4 regions of the Neobacillus sp. B4I6 genome follow, and region 2 is predicted to be linked to each of the others. Evidence: riboswitches for the same ligand, from Rfam matches in the RefSeq annotation. Region 2 holds a riboswitch; each other region holds the start of a gene.
The links. A riboswitch is a leader RNA that binds a small molecule or an ion and turns the genes downstream of it on or off. The one in region 2 is predicted to bind S-adenosylmethionine.

Region 1 (5,958 bases), 2.4 Mb from region 2:
AGGAAAAAATGATGAAAATTCGTGTGTCTGCCGTTCAGTACCAACTACATACCATTCAATCCTTCGAGGAATTTACCTCACAATGTGAGCACTACATAAAAACTGCTGAGGAATTTGGGGCAGAGTTTGTCTTATTTCCAGAGTTCTTTACAACTCAACTACTTTCAATAGGTAATGGTCAAGGCAAGAGCCTGACAATTAATGACCTGCCAAGTTATACCCAACAATATCTAGAACTGTTTTCTAATTTTGCACAAAAAAAGAACATACATATTATTGCGGGAACACATGTGATTGAAAGGGATGGCAAGTTGTATAATACAGCACATTTATTTTACCCAGATGGAAGAATTGGTGAGCAGGCCAAACTCCATATTACACCGACTGAAGTAAATGAATGGAATATGGCACCTGGGGATTCATTTCAGATATTTGAAACAGAAAAAGGGAAAATCGCCCTCCTTACTTGTTATGATATTGAATTTCCAGAAATTGTACGTATGGCAAAGGCCAAAGGTGCCGATGTGATTTTCTGTCCATCATGCACAGATGACCGTCATGGTTTTCATCGTGTTCGTTATACCAGCCATGCTCGTGCAGTTGAAAACCAAGTATATGTGGTCCTAACGGGAACTGTCGGTTCACTGCCGACTGTTGATTTTATGCGCGCTAATTTTGGCCAGGCGGCAATCATTACTCCTAACGATATACCATTTCCACCAAAAGGAATCTTGGTGGAAGGGGAAATCAATAATGACATGATTGTGACGGCTGACCTAGATTTAAACTTGTTATATGAAGTAAGAGAACGTGGTTCCGTTACAACCTGGCGTGATCGAAGAACGGATCTTTACACAGATTGGGAAAAATAAACTGAAAGGGTGGGTATAGAATGTATCGAAGTGAATTTTACGTCTATGACCAAGAGAGGCCTGTGCCAGTTATCATTCGCAATTATTCAAAAGTGGATTTTGACGATCTTATCAAGATTCAATCCGAGTGCTTCCCACCTCCTTTTCCTTCAGAATTATGGTGGAATAAAGAGCAATTAACAAACCATGTGAAAATGTTTCCAGAAGGTGCATTGTGTGTTGAAGTAGATGGTGAATTAGCTGGGTCAATTACCGGCTTAACTATCGACTTTGATCCTAGCGATAAAAACCATTCGTGGGAAGAAATCACTGACCATGGATATATACGGAACAATAATCCAAATGGGAATACCTTGTATATTGTTGATATTAGTGTTCGTCCGAAGTACCGCAAACTAGGGCTTGGTAAATTGATGATGCAGTCTATGTACCATGTTGTGATAGAAAAAGAGTTATATCGATTACTTGGCGGGGGCAGAATGCCAGGATATCATAAAAAAGCTGATATCATGACACCAGGACAATATTTAGATGCAACTATTAAAGGGGAAGTTCAAGATCCTGTTATCACTTTCTTGCTGCATTGTGGTCGTGTGCCAATAGGGATTATTGAAAATTATCTCGAGGATGAAGAATCCTGCAATTATGCTGCATTAATGGAATGGAAAAACCCTTTTAGATGAGTGAGAGGAATGTATCATAATGGAATATATTAGAATAACCAGTATAGAAGACCCTAATTTTAAAAAGCTTCATAACTTAATGGGAGAAATTTTTCCTGCAGAAGAAGTATTAGAATTTGAGCTATGGAAAGAGCCATTAGAAGATCCGAGTATTCGCGTGTTTGTTGCTGTCGATGGAGACGAAGTCACAGGAGCAACTGAATATCGTTATTATCCGGATTGGAATATTGCTATGACAGATTTTACAATCATCAGTAAACCAGGCTTAAGCCTTGGCCGTTTTTTAGCGCAAAACCGTTTAACGGATTTACAACAATTAGCTAAAGAAAATGGTAACGAGCTATTCGGGATGTTTGCAGAAATATACGATCCGTACCGGGTTGAACATCACGAATTTGGTGGAGTAAAGGTTATGGATCCATATGTCCGACGTGAAGTTCTATCCCATATGGGTTATAAACGCATTGATTTTTCATATGTTCATCCTTCCTGGAAAAACAATGGGGAAGCTGTAGCAGGTCTAGATTTATGTTTCATGCCAATTCAAGATGAAGGACTTAATTCACTACCAGCAAACCTGGTAAAGGATTTTCTGACGACATACTATTCAATTCTTTCAAATAAGCCGAAGGAATGGCTCAAAATGATAGATCGACTGGGGAAAAAGGAATTTGTCTCCCTATTACCACTTTAATAAAAAGAAATTTCAAATAATATTGACAACTACCTTGGAATCAACTAGAATTCTCTTTATAACTTTGAAATTTAATGAAAAACTAACTAAATAAAACTCTTATCCAGAGCGGCGGAGGGACTAGGCCCGATGAAGCCCGGCAACCATCAAGGTAATTCTTGAAAAGGTGCTAATTCCTGCAGGTTATTTTTAACCTGACAGATAAGAGGAGGAAATCTACCCTCTTCTTATGAAGAGGGTTTTTTCTTATTTATATGAGATAAAAAACAACCTATTAGTCATGTCTAATATTATTTAAGGGGTGGAGAGCATGTCTGTCATTAAAGTGGCAATTCTAGGCTTTGGTACAGTTGGGGAAGGTGTTTATAGAACAATACAATCCCACGCGGAGGAACTTACTAGTGTTTTAGGGAGAAAAGTAGAAGTGGCTGCAGTACTAATAAAAAATAAGCAAAAAACCAGAGACATAAGAGAAGATGTTTTAATAACTACAGATTTTGCCGAAATTCTTAATCTACCTCAACTTGATGTTGTTGTCGAAGCAATCGTCGACAAAGAACAACCCTTTACTTTTTTAAACCAAGCTATACAAAGTGGTTGCCACATAATCACAGCGAATAAAGAAATGTTTGCACACCATGGGAATGAGCTGCTCGAGTTAGCTGAGAATTATAATGTTTCGGTGGGTTATGAAGCAACAGTTGCGGGTGGTATTCCGATTATTCAAACCTTAAGGCAGTTATTAAATGTTAACCGAGTTCGTCACATCCAAGGAATTCTTAATGGGACATCGAATTTTATCCTAACGGAAATGCGCGAAAAGAAGCAGTCATTTGCTGATGCCCTCATTTTAGCGCAAGAGAAGGGGTATGCTGAAGCGGATCCAACCAACGATGTGGAGGGATTTGATGCTTTTTATAAAACAATGATTCTCAGCAGAATTGCTTTTGGAGAACAACCCAATTGGAAGAATGTCGAGCGTGCGGGCATTACCTCGATTTCAAGAGAGTTAATTGAAACAGCAGAAAAGATGGGATTAAGGTTTAAGCATATTGCTAGCATTAGTAAGACAGGTAGTCAAATTAACGCAGAGGTTAAACCAGTCCTTGTTGGGAAATCTCATCCTTTTTATTCTATTGAAGGCGTAGAAAATGCGGTAAATATTCACTCTGATATTGTTGGTAGTATTACTTTGCAAGGACCAGGAGCTGGGATGTATCCTACTGCAAGTGCTGTTATTGAAGATTTGGTCTATGTCTGTCAAAATCGGTCGTCAAATAAGAGTATCACAAAAACAACAGCAGCATGTGATGGAGAGAAAAAAGGGAACGAAAAAGAATTATGGTTAATTCAAGGCCTCTCAAAGAATTATAATAACCCTTTGATTACATGGGTGGCCCAAGCTTCTGATAAGATAGCAATTATCAAGGCAACCAAGGAAGAAATTGAAAAGTTAATTAATCTGAAAAAGGCAACGTGCTACTTTCAAATTATTGGGGAGTATGATACAGAAATTAAGAATAAAGAAGTAACTTTAGCTGTCCTCTAAAAAGCCATTATTCCCGTGATAGAAGAGCACTTTGGTGCTCTCAGTTTGTCGAGAAAGGGTATTTTTATCGGCAATTTTTTATTCTCAGCATTTAATTATTCATTGTACCTGCTAATGGGCCTGTTGATTTCCGCTCTAGGCACTTCGCTTTCCACGGGCGGTCCGGGGAGCCTGCGTGCCTTCCGCGGAAATCAACAGGGAGGTAATCAACCTAAAGAATTGCAACACACTTTTTCTAGCCTTGCTAAGTGTGTTGCAATCTTTTTCATATTTTGGCAGGCTGCCGTAAGGAGAGCCTGTTCGCTTGCTTTCTTCAATCCCCGTAACCGGCAATAGCGAAGCCCGTGCAGCTCTTTTGAGTCTGCGAAGCTTCGCTCAATTTTTTCCTTTCTAAATTTATAAAGCATTTTTCCAGATTTAGATAAGCGATTTTCCCTTACCTTTTCCTTGTGCTCTTCCCAAACATGACGTGTCACTACTTTTACCTTATTTTTGGAGCGTGTACATTGGGAAAGAAGTGGGCAGTTTGAATTTATGTTTATTAGCGTTAGCCTTAAATGAGTAGAATCCGAAAATAAGACACGACCACCTACCATTTTGTGATTCATTGCCTGGAGAACAATCTCATCAAATATTTCCTGAAAGATATCGGTACCTTTAAAACGATGTTGGCGATTCCAACTAATCGTTGAGTGGTGTGGAACAAGATCCTTAAATTTCAGGCCTAAAAACCAGCGGTAGGCAACATTCATTTCAATTTCTCTTTGTAATTGTCGCTCGGATCGGATGCCATATATATAACCAATAAACATCATTTTAAATAGAATAGTGGGATCGGAAGGGCGTCCGTTATCATCACTATAATAAGGACGTACCTTTTCAAGAAGGAATGAAAGATCAATATATTTATCGATTAAACGAAGAAGGTGATTGTCAGGAACCAATTCATCAATAGAAACAAATTCATATTCACTTTGGGTAGATACTCTTGGTTTAAACATAGATTTCACCACTTAATTTTTTATTGTTTGGTTGTGTTAAGAGCAGTGTATTATTGATTTTACAGCTCTGTTGATTTGCGCGGAAGGCACGCAGACTCCTGCGGGAGTACGGGGCAGGGGAGACCCCGCAGGCGCTTCAGCGCCGAGGAGGCTCCCCGGCACGCCCGCGGAAAGCGAAGTGCCTGGAGCGCAAATCAACAGACATGTTGCAAAGCCTATATATTAATAATATTATAATGAAACGCGGTGAATGGTTAAAGTTATTGTAGAAAATAAGAGGCTGTCGAAAGTTTCTCGACAGCCTGAGAAGCAGGTTGCCCTGCTTCTTCTTTTTTGTTACCGCTTTTTTTAAACTTATTTATTTCTTCTCGATTTTACACGCTGGTTCGCTGCGTTAGCACGTGCTTGCGCTTCAAGGTCGGAATGGTCTGCAAATTCTGCAGAATATTCAACGTCATTTCCATCAGTTATTTTTAGGTTCTTAGGTGTTTGTGGAAGTGAACTTTTGTTACTATTACCTGTTCCACTATTATGCATACGACCCATTACTAAAAACCCCTTTCATTGTTAACTTTTCAGGAGCCGAATTGCTCCCATTAATATCATTTACAATTAGAAAGGTAACCATGAATGGAAAATACTTCAGCAAAGCGATCAGGGCTGCTTTTTATCGCAAATTTAGTTGAACTAGAGTCTCGTTTTTTTGTCGTGATACCCGCCTGCACGGTCCGCCATTTTAAATTCTCGTTGATAAGAGACTTCCTGCATACTGGTTAATGAGTATTTGCCTCGATCCTTATCTTTTTTCTTTTTTTCCGCCATTTTGCTCATTCCTTTCAACATTTTTTTAGTTAATTGTCATCAAGCTATGTGGTAAAAAATAAAAGCACGTTATGTACTTATTTCCATTTTTACCTTTTAAGAAAGGAATGATACTTTTTTTAAGAAAATATATTTTTCAATGCCAAATGTAAATCGGAATACTTAAATTGATAGCCAGTTTCTAAAAGCTTATTCGGTAATACCCTTTGTCCATCAACCACCAATGTACTCATTTCACCAAGCAGCAGACGTAGTGCAAAACTTGGGACCGGAAGCCAGTGGGGGCGGTTTAATACTCGTGCAAGTGTTTTTCCAAACTCAGTCATCGTTACCGGTT
Region 2 (5,958 bases):
TTCGTCTTTGACGACAGCAAGTCCGGCAACGACATCACTATGGCCCGATAAAAATTTCGTCGCACTATGGAGCACGACATCGGCTCCTAACTCCAATGGCCGTTGGTGGGAAGGGGTAAGGAAGGTGTTATCGACAAATGTTATCGCGCCCGTTTCCTTAGCTAAATTGCTAATTGCCTTAATGTCAGTCACTTTCATTAATGGATTCGATGGTGTTTCCACATAAAATGCTTTTGTATTTGCCTGAATGGCTTGTTTTACTTCATCTAAATTCGTCATATCGACGAAGGTATGTTCAATTCCGAGCCGCGTGAGGACCTCTGTGACCATCCGAAATGTACCGCCGTAGACATCTTCCGTAATGACAATATGATCACCTGCAGATAGCAGGAGAAATGCCGTCGAAATGGCGGCCATGCCGGATGCAAAGGCAAAGCCTTTTAACCCGCCTTCAAGTTCAGCAATGACATCTTCAAGTGCTTCCCTTGTCGGATTTAAACTGCGGCCATAATCGTACTTGCCAAACTGATCGAAATCAGATTGGTGAAAAGTAGATGCATGCTGTATGGGTACACTAACCGCTCCTGTTGTAGGATCAATTTTGTGCTTATTATGAAGGAGCCTGGTTTCAAATGTGTATTCTTCGTGTGCCATTATGCAATCACTCCTTCTTGAACATGGGCAAAAGCTTTTTCCAAATCTTCAATTATATCTTGTGAATCCTCAAGTCCAACGGAGAAACGCAATAAACGATTGCAGACGCCGGATTGAATTCGGATTTCTTCTGGAATATCGGCATGGGTTTGCGTTGCCGGATAAGTGATAAAGCTTTCCGTTCCACCTAAACTTTCCGCAAAGCTGATTAGATTTAAGCCTTGTAAAAATGGATTAACCCAAGCTTCATCCTTGATTCTAAAGGAAACCATTCCGCCGCGTCCCGGATAAAGGACATCTGTGACAGCATCATGTTGTGAAAGAAATTCGACGATATTCTTAGCATTTTTTTCATGTCTTTCCATCCGAAGTGACAAAGTTTTCATACCGCGCATTAATAACCAAGAATCAAACGGGCTCAGTACCGCTCCGGCACCGTTATGATGAAAGGCTAATGCTTCACAAAGCTCTTTCCCCTTTGCGACGACAAGACCGGCAAGGACATCATTATGTCCTCCTAGGTATTTCGTTGCACTGTGGATGACAATGTCCGCGCCAAGGGTAATCGGCTGTTGTAATAATGGAGTATAGAAAGTGTTGTCCACTATTAATAATAATCCGTGCTGTTTTGCAATTTTTGAAACAGCGGCAATATCGGATTCCTGCATAAGTGGATTGGTTGGTGTCTCAAGGAAGATGGCCTTTGTTTGAGGCGTAATTTTCTTTTCAATCTCTTCCGGACAACAGGTATTGACATACTGACTATTCAAGCCCCATTTTTTATAACCTTTTTCTAATAAGCGGTATGTACCGCCATATAAATCTTCACTAACCAACCATTCATCACCAGCTTCAAATAAAGAGAGAATGGTTAAAATCGCTGCCATCCCTGAACTGCAGGCAAATCCTTGATCACCGCACTCTAAATCAGCAATTGTTTTTTCTAAGAGCTGGCGCGTAGGATTCCCGGTTCGGGTATAGTCAAACCCAGTTGATTGGCCAATTCCCTCGTGGCGGAAGGCCGTTGAAAAGTATACTGGCGGATTTACGGTTCCAGTTGCTGTTTCACTCCGATTTCCAATTTGGGCAAGTTTCGTATCAATTTTGTACATGACGATCACTCCTTGTGTTATATAAAAATTATTAAATAAAAAAGCCTTTCTATAAGAAGAAAGGCTTTTGTAAGTACGACCAAAAAGTCATTCTTCTTATCTGGCAAATTAGCGAATAATTTGCAGGACTTAGCACCTTTTCAATGAGTGTAGCCATTGATGGTTGCTGAGGTGTCTTCGGGCCATTCCCTCAACCTCTCTTGATAAGAAAATTAATATTTAGATTATTTATAAAATTTACTACAACTTAGCGGTGGTGTCAATTTATTTTATTAAAAATGAGTTAATAGTTAAGTGTTGTTCGTAATAAAGCACTTACCAAAAGTATTAGGTGATTGCCTTTGTTCTTTACAAAGAACAAAATGTTTACTATAATGATATTTAAGAGAGGAGTGAAATTTATTTTAGGAGGCCTATTATGTTAGGAAAAAAAATTCAAAAATTAAGGAAAGAGAAAAACCTTACCTTATCTCAATTAGCTGAGAAAACATCTATCTCAAAATCTTACTTAAGTCAAATCGAAAGAAATATCCAGAGTAACCCTTCAATTGAAATTTTGGGTAAAATAGCCAAAATACTAGATGTAGACATACAAACACTTTTAAGCCAAGATACCACAAAATCTGATACAAATGATAATGGTAAGGGGAATGTAAAAAATTGGAATATCTTTATAAATATTGCACTAGAATCTGGATTGATAAATGAGAAAGACTTAATTGAGTTAAGAAACGCCCTACAAAAAGGCAAAAAATAGTTATAACAATTAGACAAAATATATAGAGGTGAAAATATGAAGGTCCTTGTAACTGGTGGGTATGGCTTTATAGGTTCCTTTGTTGCTGAAAGATTTTTTAAGGAAGGTGATGAAGTCTACATTATTGATAACCTTTCTACAGGAAATAAGGATAATGTGAAGTTCAAACATAAATTTTATCAATTAAACGTAGAAGACCAAACGTGTGAAGGTGTATTCCAATCTAATCGATTTGATGTAGTTATTCATTTGGCGGCACAAGTAAATGTCGGAACATCAATGGTGAACCCATACCTAGATTCTCAATCAAACATTCTAGGATTGACAAATATACTTCAATTATCAACCAAATATGGAGTGGAAAAGGTAGTATTTGCTTCTTCAGCAGCCGTTTATGGTCTTAATGATGATATTCCATTGAAAGAAGATGCTTTATGTGAACCTCTATCACTATACGGAATCAATAAATGGGTAGGGGAACTATACTGCAAAAAGTGGACTGAAATGTTTGGTGTTGATACACTTTGTTACCGCTTTTCAAATGTCTTTGGTCCTAAGCAAGGAACAGTCGGTGAAGGTGGAGTCATTTCCATTTTTATTAATAATGTTTTAGAAGGGCAGCCACTGCAGGTTTTTGGTGACGGAGAGCAAACTAGGGACTTTATATATGTAGAAGATGTTGCCTATGCCATTTATCGCGGCGTCGAATATGATCTCAAAGGGGTTTATAATTTATCAACTAATACAGAGACAAGTGTGAACGATTTTATTTATACTCTCGGAAATTTGGAAGATATAAAAGAAGTAATCTATAAAGAGCCAAAGCAAGGTGATATCAAATTTTCTAGGTTGGAAAATACAAAGATTAAACAGGACCTGGAGTGGGAACCACTTCATAATTTTCAGTCTGGTTTAGAGAAAACTTATGACTGGTTTAAAAATAATAGGAGTAAAAAAAGGACAACAACACTCGGTCAAAATCAAAATGGATTACGAAAATCAGAACATTCATACAACATCTTGAAAATTTAGTTATTGTTGCACAAGCCAATTTTGTAAGATGTTATTGGAAAATGTATTAAGTCTAGCAGACGATCGATCCTTCTAAATTGTAAGTGCCTCCTTTCTGTTTGGGTGAAGTGGTAGTAAGGTATTATTAACATCCATTGTACACGAGCTTAATTACCTAATTATGGGATAATATTGTTGATTTGTTCATTATAATGAACTATAATTGATTATATAAAGAATTAATTAAGGGATTGTAAGGAGAGAATTATGATTAGAAGGAGTACAACTATATATATTTCAGCCATTATTTTTATTGTAGGCCTTCTTTTTTTATTTAAAAATGAGCATCAAGTCGTTACAAGGACTGGCACTGGCCAAAACGAATATGTGAATGTGGATGAATTTGGAGCTAACGGTGATGATTTGAAAGACGATTCACGATCCATTCAAGAAGCAATAAATTACAGCCATGAAACAAAAATTGGAAAAGTAAAGTTACTTGGAAATAAGAGTTATATTCTAAAGAAAGGATTAGTTTTAAAAGAGGGTGTTGAATTAGAATTTGGTCAAAATACTAGGTTAAGAATAGAAGGGAACTTTCAAGCAATTGATGTGAAAAAAAATGCGTCAATATCAAATGGAGTTCTTGAAATAATAGATGCTAACTTTGATTCAGATGTTATTTACTTAGACGGTATTCAAAAATTTTGGTCATGGGATAGAACTCAAATCAAAAATGTTACACTCTTAAACACCAGCGGCTCACATAGGGGTACAGGTCTTCATCTTTATGCTGGTGGCCCAGGTCAATTCATTTGTTTTGTTAATTTTACTGATATTAGAATTGCAGGATTTCATACCGGTGTTAAATTGGAAGCTGAAAAACCAAAGGATAGTAATAAATATAGCTTTATTAACGGCAATCGATTTATTAATTTAACCTTGGATGACTGTATAAGCTGTATTGATATTAATAGCTCGATGAGTGTTCCAAATGAAAGTTCTGGTAATGATTTTAATGGGCTTCAAATTCAAGTCTCTAAATTTACTAAAGAAGTAATAACAGTAAGTGGCTCTGATAATAAATTTGAAGGTTTAATATGGGACGCTCATATAGTAAAGGGCAATAATCCAATAATAGAATTTTCAAAAGAGTCTATGAGAAATAGTTTATATTCGAATATAGGATCAAACTATATTAGGGATAAAGGAGTACATAATTATTATTCTACTCCAGAAGAAGACACGATGAATTCAAGGTAGAATCCAACACTTTTTTGTTAATTTGCACCTTTGTGTTCGTTATAAAGAGTAATTAGAGGGATGAATGTATTGCTAACGATGGAGCGGGATGTTTCAGTTCTCTCATGACTGATTCAAATGGTAAAAACTGAGTAATAAAAATATTAGTTTTGGAGGTCACCATGGACGAAAGAATGGATCTAAAAAAGTTCCTTCGCATTATTAGAAAGAGAATAGTAACCATCATTCTTACAGTAATATGTGTATCTCTTTTGACTGTTGGTTTATCCCTATTTTTACTAAAGCCAACCTATGAAGCTACTGAAAATATCCTAATTGGCAAACTTACAAAGGAAGAGGGTAATTATAGTGATACACAAGAACTTAGTATGCTGCTTGCTTCAACAATTGATTTCATAAAGAGTCCAATCGTGCTTAATTCTGTTAAAAAAGAGCTTAATATAAATGATGACGAATTAGAGAAAAAGATAGTTGTTCAAAATAATAGAAATTCACAAATTATCAATGTAGTAGTAAGGGATCATGATTTGGAAAGTACTAAGAAGCTTGCACATACCATAGCTAAAACATCGGTCAATAAAATGTATGAGCTGTTTAATGTTAAGGATATAAAGCTATTAAGTGATACAGATGGAGATCCTTCGATTAAGATCGTTGGGAGTTTGTCTTTAAACGTCGCAATTGGTGCAGTGATTGGAATTTTCCTTGGAGTTGGCCTTGCAATGTTTAGAGAGTATTGGGACGATTCGATTAAAGATGTAAAAGAGATTGAAGGTATTGTAGGTTTGCCAGTATTAGGACAAATAAATTTAAAAAATAGCAAAAGAAAATTTATGAATAAAAACAATAGGAAGCAACAGTCAGCCGTCTTAAATGATAATAAGAGGGGGCAAATCAGTGTATAAGAAAAGGGATGAAACAAAAAAAATAATGCAAAGGCTTCAGCTTAATGAAGATTCAATCAGTACAGAACAAATCCGAATGATTCGTACGAATATAGATCAAGTATCTATTAGTGATTCGGTATTATTAATGGTAACATCGCCACGTAATGAGGAACAAAAATCTATTATCTCTTCTAAATTAGCAATTGCATTTGTTGAGCAAGGGAAAAAGGTACTACTTGTTGATGCCAATTTACGGAAACCTTCATTAAACAGT
Region 3 (5,958 bases), 2.9 Mb from region 2:
CTCGCTAGCTTAATAGTCTCATCAAAAAATTCATGAGTAGCTGTAGCTCCCGTTGGATTATTAGGATAATTAAGGAACATTAACTTTGCTTGTGATAAAACAGACTTATCCAGTTCGCAATAATCCGGCAGAAAGTTATTTTCCTCTCGTAACGGCATTGTAACCATTTCAGCTTGTGCAAGAGCAACCCCAGACCAATAATCCGGGTAACCGGGGTCAGGTACAAGGATGGTATCCCCCGGATTTAATAAGCATTGAGGAATTTCGACAAGTCCTGCTTTACCCCCAAACAAAATCGCCACTTCTTTATCCGGATCAATGGTCACTCCATATTCTCTTAAATAAAAATCAGCGGCAGCCTGTTTTAAATAACGATACCCCTGGAAAGGAGAATATTTATGATTTAATGGATTCGCTGCTGCATCTTGAAGTTTTTTAACAATATGAGAAGGCGTTGGCTGATCAGGGTTGCCTTGCCCTAAATTAATCACATCAAACCCTTGTGAAATATATTCCCCCACTTTTTTAACAAGTGAAGCAAAAAATTGCTTTGGAAGACTAGTTAATAATTCTGATGGTGGAAATTGCTTCATTGTTCTCACCTGCTTAATTTTTTTTAAGAATCATTGTGAAATTCTAGTCACAAATGATATAACTTTTATAACGGCTTGTAAAGAAAAAATTCCGAAATTTCAAACGAGGTGAAGATTCGTGAAATTAAAAATTTCATGTCTGCAAATGGATATCGTCTTCGGTGATCCCAATAAAAACTACCAAACTGCGGAAAGACTCATTGAAAATGCACTGACTGAACAACCCGATATCATTGTCCTTCCGGAACTATGGACAACGGGATATGACTTGACCCGCCTGAATGAAATTGCAGACCCAAAAGCAGTACAAACGATTGAATTTCTGAGAAATGCAGCACAACAAAATCAGGTTCATTTCGTTGGCGGCTCAGTTGCGAACCGTGAAGAAACAGGAGTAAAAAATACTCTCCTCATCATCAATAAAGATGGCACGCTGGTGCACAAGTATAGTAAACTACATCTTTTTAAACTCATGAATGAGCATGTTTTCTTAGAGCCTGGTGCCGAGAAGGGACTTTTCCAACTTGATAATCACCAGTTTGCTGGGTCGATCTGTTATGATATCCGGTTTCCAGAGTGGATACGCGCTCACACATCAGAAGGTGCAGAAGCACTGTTTGTTGTGGCCGAATGGCCTGCACCCAGATTGTCCCACTGGAGGGCCCTTTTAATTGCCAGAGCAATTGAAAATCAATGTTATGTAATTGCCTGTAACCGTTCTGGAAATGACCCAAATAACCAGTTTGCTGGTCACTCGATTATTATTGACCCGTGGGGTGAGGTCATTGCTGAGGCTGGAATGAAGGAAGAAATCCTATCGGCTGAAATTGAGATGGACTTAGTCAAGGAGGTCCGTAAGCAAATTCCTATTTTCACGGATAGAAAACCAGAATTCTATAAATAATAATTTTCAAAAAATATTGACACTTTCTCTTTGTTACTGATATGATTTTTACCAGTTAAATAGATTTTCTCTTATCATGAGCTGGCTGAGGGATTTGGCCCTTTGAAGCCCAGCAACCGACCGGAAACCCATTGAAATGGGGCGCTTTTTGCGCTGGGGATCCCCCCTTTAAGGCACGGTGCTAATTCCAACAGAAGGATTATCTTTCTGAGAGATAAGAGGTGCGACAGACAATATTGTCTATCAGCCTCTTTCAGATGAGAAAGAGGCTTTTTTAGTGCCTGCGTGCATAATTAAGCCTCCCAAAAACGAGGAGGAACCATAATGAGTCTACTAAAACAAAAAACATACCAGCCTTTAACAAACGAGAGTGCAGTTGAACTGGCACTTGAATTGAAAATTTTTGACCAGCATGCAAAACTTTCCTGCAAGGAGATTGGCGATGGGAATCTCAATCTAGTCTTTCATATTGTTGATGAATTGGAAGGAAAAAGTGTTATTATCAAACAAGCTCTCCCTTATGCAAAGGTAGTTGGCGAAAGCTGGCCATTAACTTTGAAAAGAGCAAAGATTGAAGCGGATGCCTTAAAAATTTTCGGACAGATTGCTCCAGATTATGTGCCCCAAGTTTTTTTCACAGATGATGTCCTAGCTGTAACCGTAATGGAGGACCTTTCCCATCTTTCAATCGCAAGAACTGGCTTTATCAAAGGAGAAACCTATCCATTAATTTCAAAGCATCTAGGTGAATATCTTGCAAAAACATTATTTTATACTTCTGATTACGGATTAACCCCTTCCGTAAAAAAGGAATATGTACAACAGTTTATCAATCCCGAGCTTTGCAAAATAACTGAAGATTTAATCTTCACAGATCCTTTTATTGATGCAGAAACCAACGATTTCGAGGAAGGACTGCGTCCTGTCGTCGAAGAGCTTTGGCAGGATGATGAACTAAAGTTCCATGTAAATATTTTGAAGAAACGCTTTTTAACAGAGGCTGAAGTTCTCCTCCATGGTGATCTTCATACCGGAAGTGTTTTTGCCGATAATTATGAAACAAAAGTAATCGATCCCGAATTTTCTTTCTACGGACCAGCTGGATTTGATATCGGCCAAGTAATTGCAAATCTTCTCTTCCAGGTAATAGCAAATGTTGAAGAACGTGATCTTTTCCTCAATCATATTGAAACGGTATGGAGTGTATTTGAGGATCAATTTACACTATTATGGAATACGGAGAATAAAGACGATTACGCTAAATCCTCTACCTTTCTAAACTATAATTTAACTAAGTTTTTTGAGGACTCGATCGGCTTTGCCGGCTGCGAATTAATCAGAAGAACAATTGGTCTTGCTCATGTTGCTGATTTAGATGGGATCGAGGAGGATCAAACTAGAATTACTGCAAAGCAGAAAACACTAGAACTCGGTACAATCCTAATTAAACAACGAAAAGAAATAAAGAACCGTTTTTCTTTCATAACGACTGTAAAAGAAGCATTATAATAGGAAAAGCAATCCGAACTTTCGGATTGCTTTTCTAGTCAAGTTTTGCCCACATTTCTTCTGGATTTAGTTCATAAATACCATTTTCACGGAACATGTAATGATTTATGATAAACTCTCTGCGAATTGTTGCATAATCATCATGGAATTGTTTTATATACTCGTTTAATTGTTTTTCTTCATACTTTTCACCTATTTTTAACCCACGTACCATGTGTTCGAACACGATTAATTTCTTCTTCCTTTGGGCAGGAATATTATTTAGCTTCCCATTTTTCATAAAGAAGTTCTCGATAATTTTTTGTCTCTCGATACTTGACTCGACCATTTCATCCAACTCCTTCCCCTTTTTTTCTAACAGCTCTGTAAACACCTTTGCCTGCTGGTTAATCAACGATTCATTTAAGTAAAAGTAAATCGTATTCTTCACTCTTCTGTCATATACCACATGGATATCTCGTAATTTCTTTAAATGGTGGGTAATCGTAGGTGCGGACAAGCCAAGCTTACCCGCTATTGCCTGCCCATGGAGTGGACCTTTTGCTAATATAGCAACGATTCTAATCCGTGTAGGATCCCCCATCGTTTTATAAAACGCAACAACACGGTCTAATTGTATCAATGCACTACCTCCTCTTCATTCTAATTTGATACACATCTAATTAGATGTATATCAAATTTATATAACCCTGTCAATAACCAACAAAAAAAACACTTCCCAATGAAGTGTCAGGCTGTCGAGAAGCTTTCGACAGCCTCTTATTTTCTACAATAACTTTAACCATTCACCGCGTTAATTTATTATAATATTATTAATATATAGGCTTTGCAACATGTCTGTTGATTTGCGCTCCAGGCACTTCGCTTTCCGCGGGCGTGCCGGGGAGCCTCCTCGGCGCTGAAGCGCCTGCGGGGTCTCCCCTGCCCCGTACTCCCGCAGGAGTCTGCGTGCCTTCCGCGCAAATCAACAGAGCTGTAAAATCAATAATACACTGCTCTTAACACAACCAAACAATAAAAAATTAAGTGGTGAAATCTATGTTTAAACCAAGAGTATCTACCCAAAGTGAATATGAATTTGTTTCTATTGATGAATTGGTTCCTGACAGTTACCTTCTTCGTTTAATCGATAAATATATTGATCTTTCATTCCTTCTTGAAAAGGTACGTCCTTATTATAGTGATGATAACGGACGCCCTTCCGATCCCACTATTCTATTTAAAATGATGTTTATTGGTTATATATATGGCATCCGATCCGAGCGACAATTACAAAGAGAAATTGAAATGAATGTTGCCTACCACTTGTTTTTAGGCCTGAAATTTAAGGATCCTGTTCCACACCACTCAACGATTAGTTGGAATCGCCAACATCGTTTTAAAGGTACCGATATCTTTCAGGAAATATTTGATGAGATTGTTCTCCAGGCAATGAATCACAAAATGGTAGGTGGTCGTGTCTTATTTTCGGATTCTACTCATTTAAGGCTAACGCTAATAAACATAAATTCAAACTGCCCACTTCTTTCCCAATGTACACGCTCCAAAAATAAGGTAAAAGTAGTGACACGTCATGTTTGGGAAGAGCACAAGGAAAAGGTAAGGGAAAATCGCTTATCTAAATCTGGAAAAATGCTTTATAAATTTAGAAAGGAAAAAATTGAGCGAAGCTTCGCAGACTCAAAAGAGCTGCACGGGTTTCGCTATTGCCGGTTACGGGGATTGAAGAAAGCAAGCGAACAGGCTCTCCATACGGCAGCCTGCCAAAATATGAAAAAGATTGCAACACAATTAGCAAGGCTAGAAAAAGTGTGTTGCAATTCTTTAGGTTGATTACCTCCCTGTTGATTTCCGCGGAAGGCACGCAGACTCCTGCGGGAGGACGGGGCTGGGGAGACCCCGCAGGCGCTAGCGCCGAGGAGGCTCCCCGACCGCCCGCGGAAAGCGAAGTGCCTAGAGCGGAAATCAACAGGCCCATTAGCAGGTACAATGAATAATTAAATGCTGAGAATAAAAAATTGCCGAGAAAAATACCCTTTCTCGACAATCTGACACTTCCCAATGAAGTGTTTTTTTGAATTGCTTTTTTTACAGCATAGGATTTTCATTCTTTGCTTTGAGTCTCTGCCATCTTTTCTCAACTTCTGCTTCAAATTCTTCTAGCATTGGCTTGTTTTCATCTTTAAGTAGGTGTTTTGTTTTCCCCATATATTTTAGCCAATCAGAAAGTGGAATTGGTTTGTTCTTCTCTTCTGGATTGTAAGTTATGGTTGTAACACCTTGTTCTACTTCATATAGCGGGAAGAAGCAAGAATCTACAGCAGCTTCGATAATTTTTGCACCAAAACGGTCATCAGATTTCCAGTTAAGTGGGCATGTAATGAGAAGTTTTCCATATACTGTTCCAACATTTTGTGCGTACCATTGTGCTTTTGCACCTTTTTTAACTAAGTCCTGCGGAAAGGCTTCCGAACCGGTAAACACATAAGGAATATTGGTAGCAGCCATAATTTGCGGAGTATCCTTATGGTGGAAGGCTTTTCCTCGCTGTGCTTTTCCAACTCCCGATGTACTTGTCATATGACCCAGTGGTGTTGAATAAGACATTTGTGAGCCTGTATTCATATAGCCCTCATTATCATATTCAAGCATAATCAGTTTATGTCCGCGAAGAGCAGTACCAATCGCTGAACCCATACCAATATCCATACCACCATCACCAGTAATCATAACAAATGTGGCGTCATCCGATACTTCAATTTCGCCACGTCGTTTTAATTCCATGAATGCTTCAACAGTACCTGAAAGCGTTGCGGCACCGTTTTGGAACAAATTGTGCATCATCGTTTGCTTATGGGAGGTGCTAGGATAAGATGTTGTTGTTACATAAGCGCATCCCGTTTGGAATAGAGTAACAATGTCTCCCTCAATCCCTTTAAAGAATAACTCGAG
Region 4 (5,958 bases), 1.0 Mb from region 2:
CCTGTAAATTTACTATCAATAAAAAATCCATACTATTTTGAATAATAATGTTTTAAGTGTTAACTGGATTCAAAATTCGGTTGACATTTAATTTGAGATTCATTAGTATCATAGTTGTAAATAGTACATATTGATTTTAAGGAGATATAAGAATGAAAATTAAGGAAATTACCTTTGTAGCAGTGTTTGCCGCTGTCATGGGTGCTCTAGGAGTAGTTCCGCCTATTATGCTTTCTTTTACACCAGTTCCCATTACATTACAAACTCTAGGTGTCCTTCTTGCGGGAGGCGTATTGGGAGCAAGATTAGGGGCGATGAGCCAAACGATCTTTTTATTACTTCTCGCAGCTGGAGTGCCTCTTCTATCTGGAGGAAGAGGTGGGCTAAGTGTATTTGTCGGACCAAGTGTTGGTTATATAATTTCATGGCCTATTACGGCTTTCTGTATTGGTTATCTACTATCACGTTTTCAAACTTTAAAAATACAACATATTTTATTTATTAATCTGACAGTTGGAATTCTATTAATCTATTTAATTGGAATTCCTGTCCAAGCATTTATGATGGACATTCCTCTTTTAAAAGCTGTTCAGTTAAGTTTAATTTATATCCCAGGGGATGTCTTAAAAGCCATACTAGCTTCCATTTTAGTTTACAGACTAAGAAAACACCCATTTTTTTCACGCTCATTAGCAACAAGTTATTCCAATCATTTATCTAAAAATATCTAAATCTTAAGAGGCACTAGAATGTGTCTCTTTTTTATAGAGGAGATATATCATGGGAAATATTACAGAATCATATAAGACTTTCGAAAAAATATCCCCAAACAAAATCGCAATCCATACGAATCATCAACAAATCAGTTATCAAGAATGGTATGAATTAATTAATCAAACAGCGAACTGGCTTCATTCTCTTCATTTAGAAAATAAAACAATAGGAATCCTTTTGCCAAACGGTATCCCTTTCCTACAGCTCTTTGCAGGAGCTTCCAAGGCAGGTTGGATTGCTGTTCCATATGATTTGAAATGGAAGATAACCGAATTGGAAAAAAGGGTGATACTTTCGCATCCTTCTATCATTGTCACAACTAGAGAAATTTACTCTCAAATCAAACAAATCATTCCTAATGTAACGATTTTAGATGATTGTTTACAGGAAATCTCTCAATTTGATCCTACAACTGTAAGAAAAACGGAAGAAAATCTGCCTTTTTACATTGGATTTACTTCTGGTACGACAGGTAACCCAAAAGCTTTTGTTCGCTCTCAAGATTCGTGGGTGGCTAGCTTTGATTGCAATCGTTTTGATTTCGGATTAGATGAATCCGATCAAGTTCTTATTCCTGGTGCCTTAATTCATTCTCATTTTCTGTATGGAGCTATTAGCACCTTGTATTTAGGTGGAACCGTTTTTCTTTTAGAAAAGTTTTCTCCTATTGAAGGACTATCATGGATACATTCCTTTCCAATTACAACGATATATGTAGTTCCGACAATGGTAGAAGCATTCTTGAAAGAAGGAATCCAAGTCGATAAGTCTATAAAAATTATTTCATCTGGTGCAAAATGGTCGGATAGATCGAAATTAGAAATCCGTCATATGTTTCCTAACATGACCATGTACGAGTTTTATGGAGCTAGTGAATTGAGCTTCATTACTGTACTTTCTGATAGAGAAGGTATTCAGAAAGCAACATCTGTCGGAAAGCCTTGTTATGGTGTAGAGGTACAAATACGGCGTCCAGATCAGAAATTAGCAATGCCAACTGAGACCGGAAAAATATATGTAAGAAGCAAATTTGTGATAAATGGGTACTTTGATTATGAGGGAAGTACCATTCATTCAATTCATGATGAAGAGGGATGGGCCACGGTCCATGATATGGGCTATTTTGACGAGGATGGCTTTTTATATATTGTAGGCCGTGAACAAAGTATGATTTTATATGGGGGAATTAATATTTTTCCTGAAGAAATTGAAAAAGTGATTTCCTTGCATCCAGATGTCGAGGAAGTTGCTGTAATAGGCCTATCAGATTTGTATTGGGGTCAGGTTGTTGCTGCGGTGGTGAAAGGAAAGGGTAGCCAATTAGAGTTAAAAAGATTTTGTAAGACGCATTTATCTTCTTATAAAATTCCACGTAAGTGGTTTTTTCTATCTGAAATGCCATATACAACGAGTGGCAAGATAGCTCGTGCTGAGCTTATAAAACGATTGGAAAGCAAGGTGAGCAGTGATTAAAAGGGCAGTAATTGTCAAAGCGAAACGAACACCAATTGGAAAAACGGGTGGAATGTTACGAGACATTCTGCCACATGAGCTTGCAGCTCCACTCCTCCAACATTTAGCGAAGGGATTGGATGATAGGATAGATGACATCATTTTGGGAAATGTAGTTGGACCAGGTGGAAACGTAGCTCGAGTTGCTGCGTTAGAAGCAGGACTTCCTCTTTCAGTAACGGGAATCACCATTGACCGACAATGTAGTGCAGGGTTAGAAGCGATTCGAATGGCATGTTACTTTGTCCAAGGTGGAGCTGGCCTTTGTTATATTGCTGGTGGTGTAGAAAGTACGAGTACCTCCCCGTTTCCTTCTAGAGCAAGATTTTCTCCTGAAAAAATTGGCGATCCAGATATGGGCGTTGCAGCAGAATATGTGGCTGGAAAATATGCTATTTCAAAGGAAATGCAGGATGAATATGCGCTATTAAGTTATAAACGTAGCTGGGAAGCTTACGATAAAGGATATTTTAATCAAGAGATCATTCAAATTGGGGATCTCCACCAAGATGAAGAACTTTTTAAGAAAAGAAAGATGGAAGTACTTTTAAATAGGGCAAAGCCTATATTTAAAAAGAACGGGACGGTTACTGCAGCGAACAGTTGTGGGATACATGACGGGGCTTCAGCTGTACTTGTCATGGAAGAAAACATGGCATTGAATAATGGATTCCAGCCTATTTTACGATTTTTGGATAGTGAAGTCTCAGGTGTACTTCCGAATTATCCAGGAGAAGCCCCTATACCGGCTATTCAAGCCTTAATAAAAAGAAACCAGTTAACCATTGAGGACATTGACCTAATTGAAATAAACGAAGCTTTCGCCTCTAAGATTGTTGCCTGTACAAAAGAACTTTCCATTTCTTATGACAAGTTAAATGTCGGCGGAGGAGCTTTAACGCTAGGACATCCTTATGGAGCTTCAGGAAGTATTATGATCACGAGGCTTTTCTACGAAGTACAAAGACGAAAGGATATCAAATATGCACTGGCCGCGATTGGGAGTGGTGGAGGAGTTGGAGTAGCAGTCCTATTCGAGGTGGTAACATGAAAACTAAGGAAAATGAGTTTATTTTTAATAAAGAAGATGTGCAACAACTTGTTTAAAACTTTAAAAAACTCAGAAATATATTGACAATTATTTAATAGATTGATAAAGTTTAAAAAAATATTTCTTATCCAGAGAGGTGGAGGGACTGGCCCTATGAAACCTCAGCAGCAGGTCAATAAGACACTGTGCTAATTCCATCGGGTGTGAAGCCTTGAGAGATAAGAGCTACGTTATTATTTGTCAGTAACGCACTCATTTATCTGAGTGCGTTTTTTGTTTTTTCTGGATGTAGGAAAAAGGAGACTATGATGGAGAAGAAAAGCAAGCAAAAATTTCAAAGAAAAATGCAAACACGGCATTTAGTTATGCTATCGCTCGGCGGAGTGATTGGAACAGGATTATTCTTAAGTTCGGGTTACACGATTCAACAAGCTGGCCCGTTTGGGACCATTCTGTCCTATCTGATTGGTGCACTAGTGGTCTATCTCGTCATGCTATGTTTAGGAGAGCTTTCCGTACATATGCCTGAAACTGGTGCCTTTCACAGTTATGCGACTAAATATATTGGACCAGGGACTGGGTATACAGTTGCTTGGTTGTACTGGCTAACTTGGACTGTTGCTTTAGGTTCTGAATTTACGGCTGCAGGATTATTAATGCAGCGATGGTTTCCATCCATTAATGTCTGGATTTGGAGTTTGCTGTTTGCTATTTTGGTTTTTGTCTTAAATATACTGACGGTTAAGTTTTTCGCTGAATCTGAATTCTGGTTTGCGTCTATAAAGGTAATAGCGATTGTTCTGTTTATTATTGTAGGAGCAGCGGCAATGGTAGGTTATCTTCCTATGACTCATTCCCAATCAGCACCGTTCTTCTCTAATTTTACAAGTGCAGGTTTATTTCCTAATGGTGCTTTTGCGATTGTCATGACAATGCTTGCGGTTAACTTTGCCTTTTCAGGAACGGAATTAATAGGAATTGCAGCGGGGGAAACAGTAAACCCGGAAAAAACGATACCAAAGGCCATTCGTACTACATTGTGGAGATTGATTATCTTTTTTGTAGGAACGATTGTTGTATTATCTGCATTATTGCCTACTTCAGATGCAGGAGTATTAGAGAGCCCCTTTGTTGCCGTTCTTGAACAAATTGGCGTACCATATGCAGCGGATATTATGAACTTTGTCATATTAACAGCCATTCTATCTGCTGCAAACTCAGGTCTTTATGCCTCTTCAAGAATGCTTTGGTCACTAGCAGATAAGAATACGATATCACCCATTTTTGCAAAATTAACAAAACAAGGTGTTCCAATATATGCAGTCATTTTTAGCATGTTTGGCGGTGGTTTAGCTTTGTTCTCAAGTATTATTGCACCAGATACAGTGTATATCGTACTTGTATCCATTTCGGGCCTAGCTGTGGTGGTAGTTTGGATGAGTATTAGTGCTTCACAGTTTTTATTTCGCAGACAATATATTAAAGAAGGAAATTCCGTAAAGGACTTGGTTTATCGTACACCATTCTATCCTTTGGTACCAATCGCTTCCTTTATCCTTTGTCTTGCTTCATGTATTGGAATCGCATTTGACCCTACACAACGAATTGCCTTATATTGTGGCATTCCATTTATATTGTTTTGCTATGCAAGTTATTATTTAACCCAAAGATTAAAGAAAAGAGGAGTAGGCTATGTTCAACAAAATCAACCCTATTAAGGCTATTTTATCCGAACATTCCATTATGCTGCTGGACGGTGCGTTAGCCACAGAGCTTGAATCGCATGGGTGTAATTTGGACGATCCCCTCTGGTCTGCACGTGTATTACTAGAAAATCCAGAATTGATTTATCAGGTTCATTCTGACTATTTTCGTGCTGGAGCGGACTGTGCCATAACGTCAAGCTATCAAGCAACCATTGACGGTTTTTCCAAGCGTGGTATTCAAGAGAAAGAAGCTTTAGAACTAATTAAGAAAACGGTGTTACTTGCGAGAAAAGCAAGAGATGATTTTTGGCAGGAAAATTCACAAACCAATAGACCTAAGCCATTGGTTGCCGCATCCGTTGGCCCTTATGGGGCTTACCTAGCCGATGGTTCAGAGTATGTGGGAAACTACGGTGTTACAGATGAAACATTAATAGACTTTCATCGCACAAGAATGTCAGCGTTGATTGAAGCAGGTGCTGATCTATTAGCATTTGAAACGATTCCTTCCCTGCAGGAAGCGAAGGTATTAGCTTCATTGTTAAAGGAATTTCCAGATACATATGCCTGGCTATCCTTTTCTTTGAAAAATGAGAAAGCGATAAGTGACAGTACGCCGCTGGCAGAGTGTGCAAGAGTGTTTGGTGACAACGAACAAATTGTTGCCATTGGTCTCAACTGTGCACCAGTGACAATCGTGACGGAAGCTATAAACGAGTTGCGAACAAACACCACAAAACCGATTATTGTTTATCCGAACTCTGGTGAAACCTATAATCCAGAAACTAAAACATGGCATGGTCAAGAATTATGTAATGGGCTCGACTTTAAATCTGAAGAATGGTACCTTGCAGGGGCACGACTAATAGGAGGATGCTGCAGAACAGCACCTCGTCATATTGAAGAGATTTCAAA

Region 1: linked by a shared signal. The riboswitch ahead of QF028_RS21370 (homoserine dehydrogenase) and the one ahead of QF028_RS33270 (methionine biosynthesis PLP-dependent protein) in region 2 are both predicted to bind S-adenosylmethionine.
Region 3: linked by a shared signal. The riboswitch ahead of mtnK (S-methyl-5-thioribose kinase) and the one ahead of QF028_RS33270 (methionine biosynthesis PLP-dependent protein) in region 2 are both predicted to bind S-adenosylmethionine.
Region 4: linked by a shared signal. The riboswitch ahead of mmuP (S-methylmethionine permease) and the one ahead of QF028_RS33270 (methionine biosynthesis PLP-dependent protein) in region 2 are both predicted to bind S-adenosylmethionine.

The regions. Positions count from the first base shown of each region.
Region 1 covers NZ_JBNPWB010000002.1:3,874,117-3,880,074, reverse strand. Annotated here, with positions in the region: gene QF028_RS21385 (carbon-nitrogen hydrolase family protein) at 12-872, shown strand; gene QF028_RS21380 (GNAT family N-acetyltransferase) at 893-1,555, shown strand; gene QF028_RS21375 (GNAT family N-acetyltransferase) at 1,575-2,249, shown strand; SAM riboswitch class I at 2,346-2,457, shown strand; gene QF028_RS21370 (homoserine dehydrogenase) at 2,560-3,798, shown strand; gene QF028_RS21365 (transposase) at 4,005-4,799, opposite strand; gene QF028_RS21360 (YfhD family protein) at 5,154-5,345, opposite strand; gene QF028_RS21355 (YfhE family protein) at 5,487-5,621, opposite strand; gene QF028_RS21350 (TIGR01777 family oxidoreductase) at 5,741-5,958, opposite strand, start outside.
Region 2 covers NZ_JBNPWB010000002.1:6,306,176-6,312,133, forward strand. Annotated here, with positions in the region: gene metC (cystathionine beta-lyase) at 1-654, opposite strand, end outside; gene QF028_RS33270 (methionine biosynthesis PLP-dependent protein) at 654-1,766, opposite strand; SAM riboswitch class I at 1,860-1,976, opposite strand; gene QF028_RS33275 (helix-turn-helix domain-containing protein) at 2,185-2,523, shown strand; gene QF028_RS33280 (NAD-dependent epimerase/dehydratase family protein) at 2,560-3,555, shown strand; gene QF028_RS33285 (glycosyl hydrolase family 28-related protein) at 3,802-4,797, shown strand; gene QF028_RS33290 (YveK family protein) at 4,959-5,702, shown strand; gene QF028_RS33295 (CpsD/CapB family tyrosine-protein kinase) at 5,695-5,958, shown strand, end outside.
Region 3 covers NZ_JBNPWB010000002.1:3,418,844-3,424,801, forward strand. Annotated here, with positions in the region: gene QF028_RS18985 (pyridoxal phosphate-dependent aminotransferase) at 1-593, opposite strand, end outside; gene QF028_RS18990 (carbon-nitrogen family hydrolase) at 712-1,497, shown strand; SAM riboswitch class I at 1,566-1,718, shown strand; gene mtnK (S-methyl-5-thioribose kinase) at 1,822-3,006, shown strand; gene QF028_RS19000 (metalloregulator ArsR/SmtB family transcription factor) at 3,041-3,625, opposite strand; gene QF028_RS19005 (transposase) at 4,045-4,839, shown strand; gene QF028_RS19010 (transketolase C-terminal domain-containing protein) at 5,095-5,958, opposite strand, start outside.
Region 4 covers NZ_JBNPWB010000002.1:5,271,383-5,277,340, forward strand. Annotated here, with positions in the region: gene QF028_RS28285 (biotin transporter BioY) at 153-731, shown strand; gene QF028_RS28290 (AMP-binding protein) at 781-2,247, shown strand; gene QF028_RS28295 (acetyl-CoA C-acyltransferase) at 2,243-3,337, shown strand; SAM riboswitch class I at 3,459-3,562, shown strand; gene mmuP (S-methylmethionine permease) at 3,646-5,055, shown strand; gene mmuM (homocysteine S-methyltransferase) at 5,030-5,958, shown strand, end outside.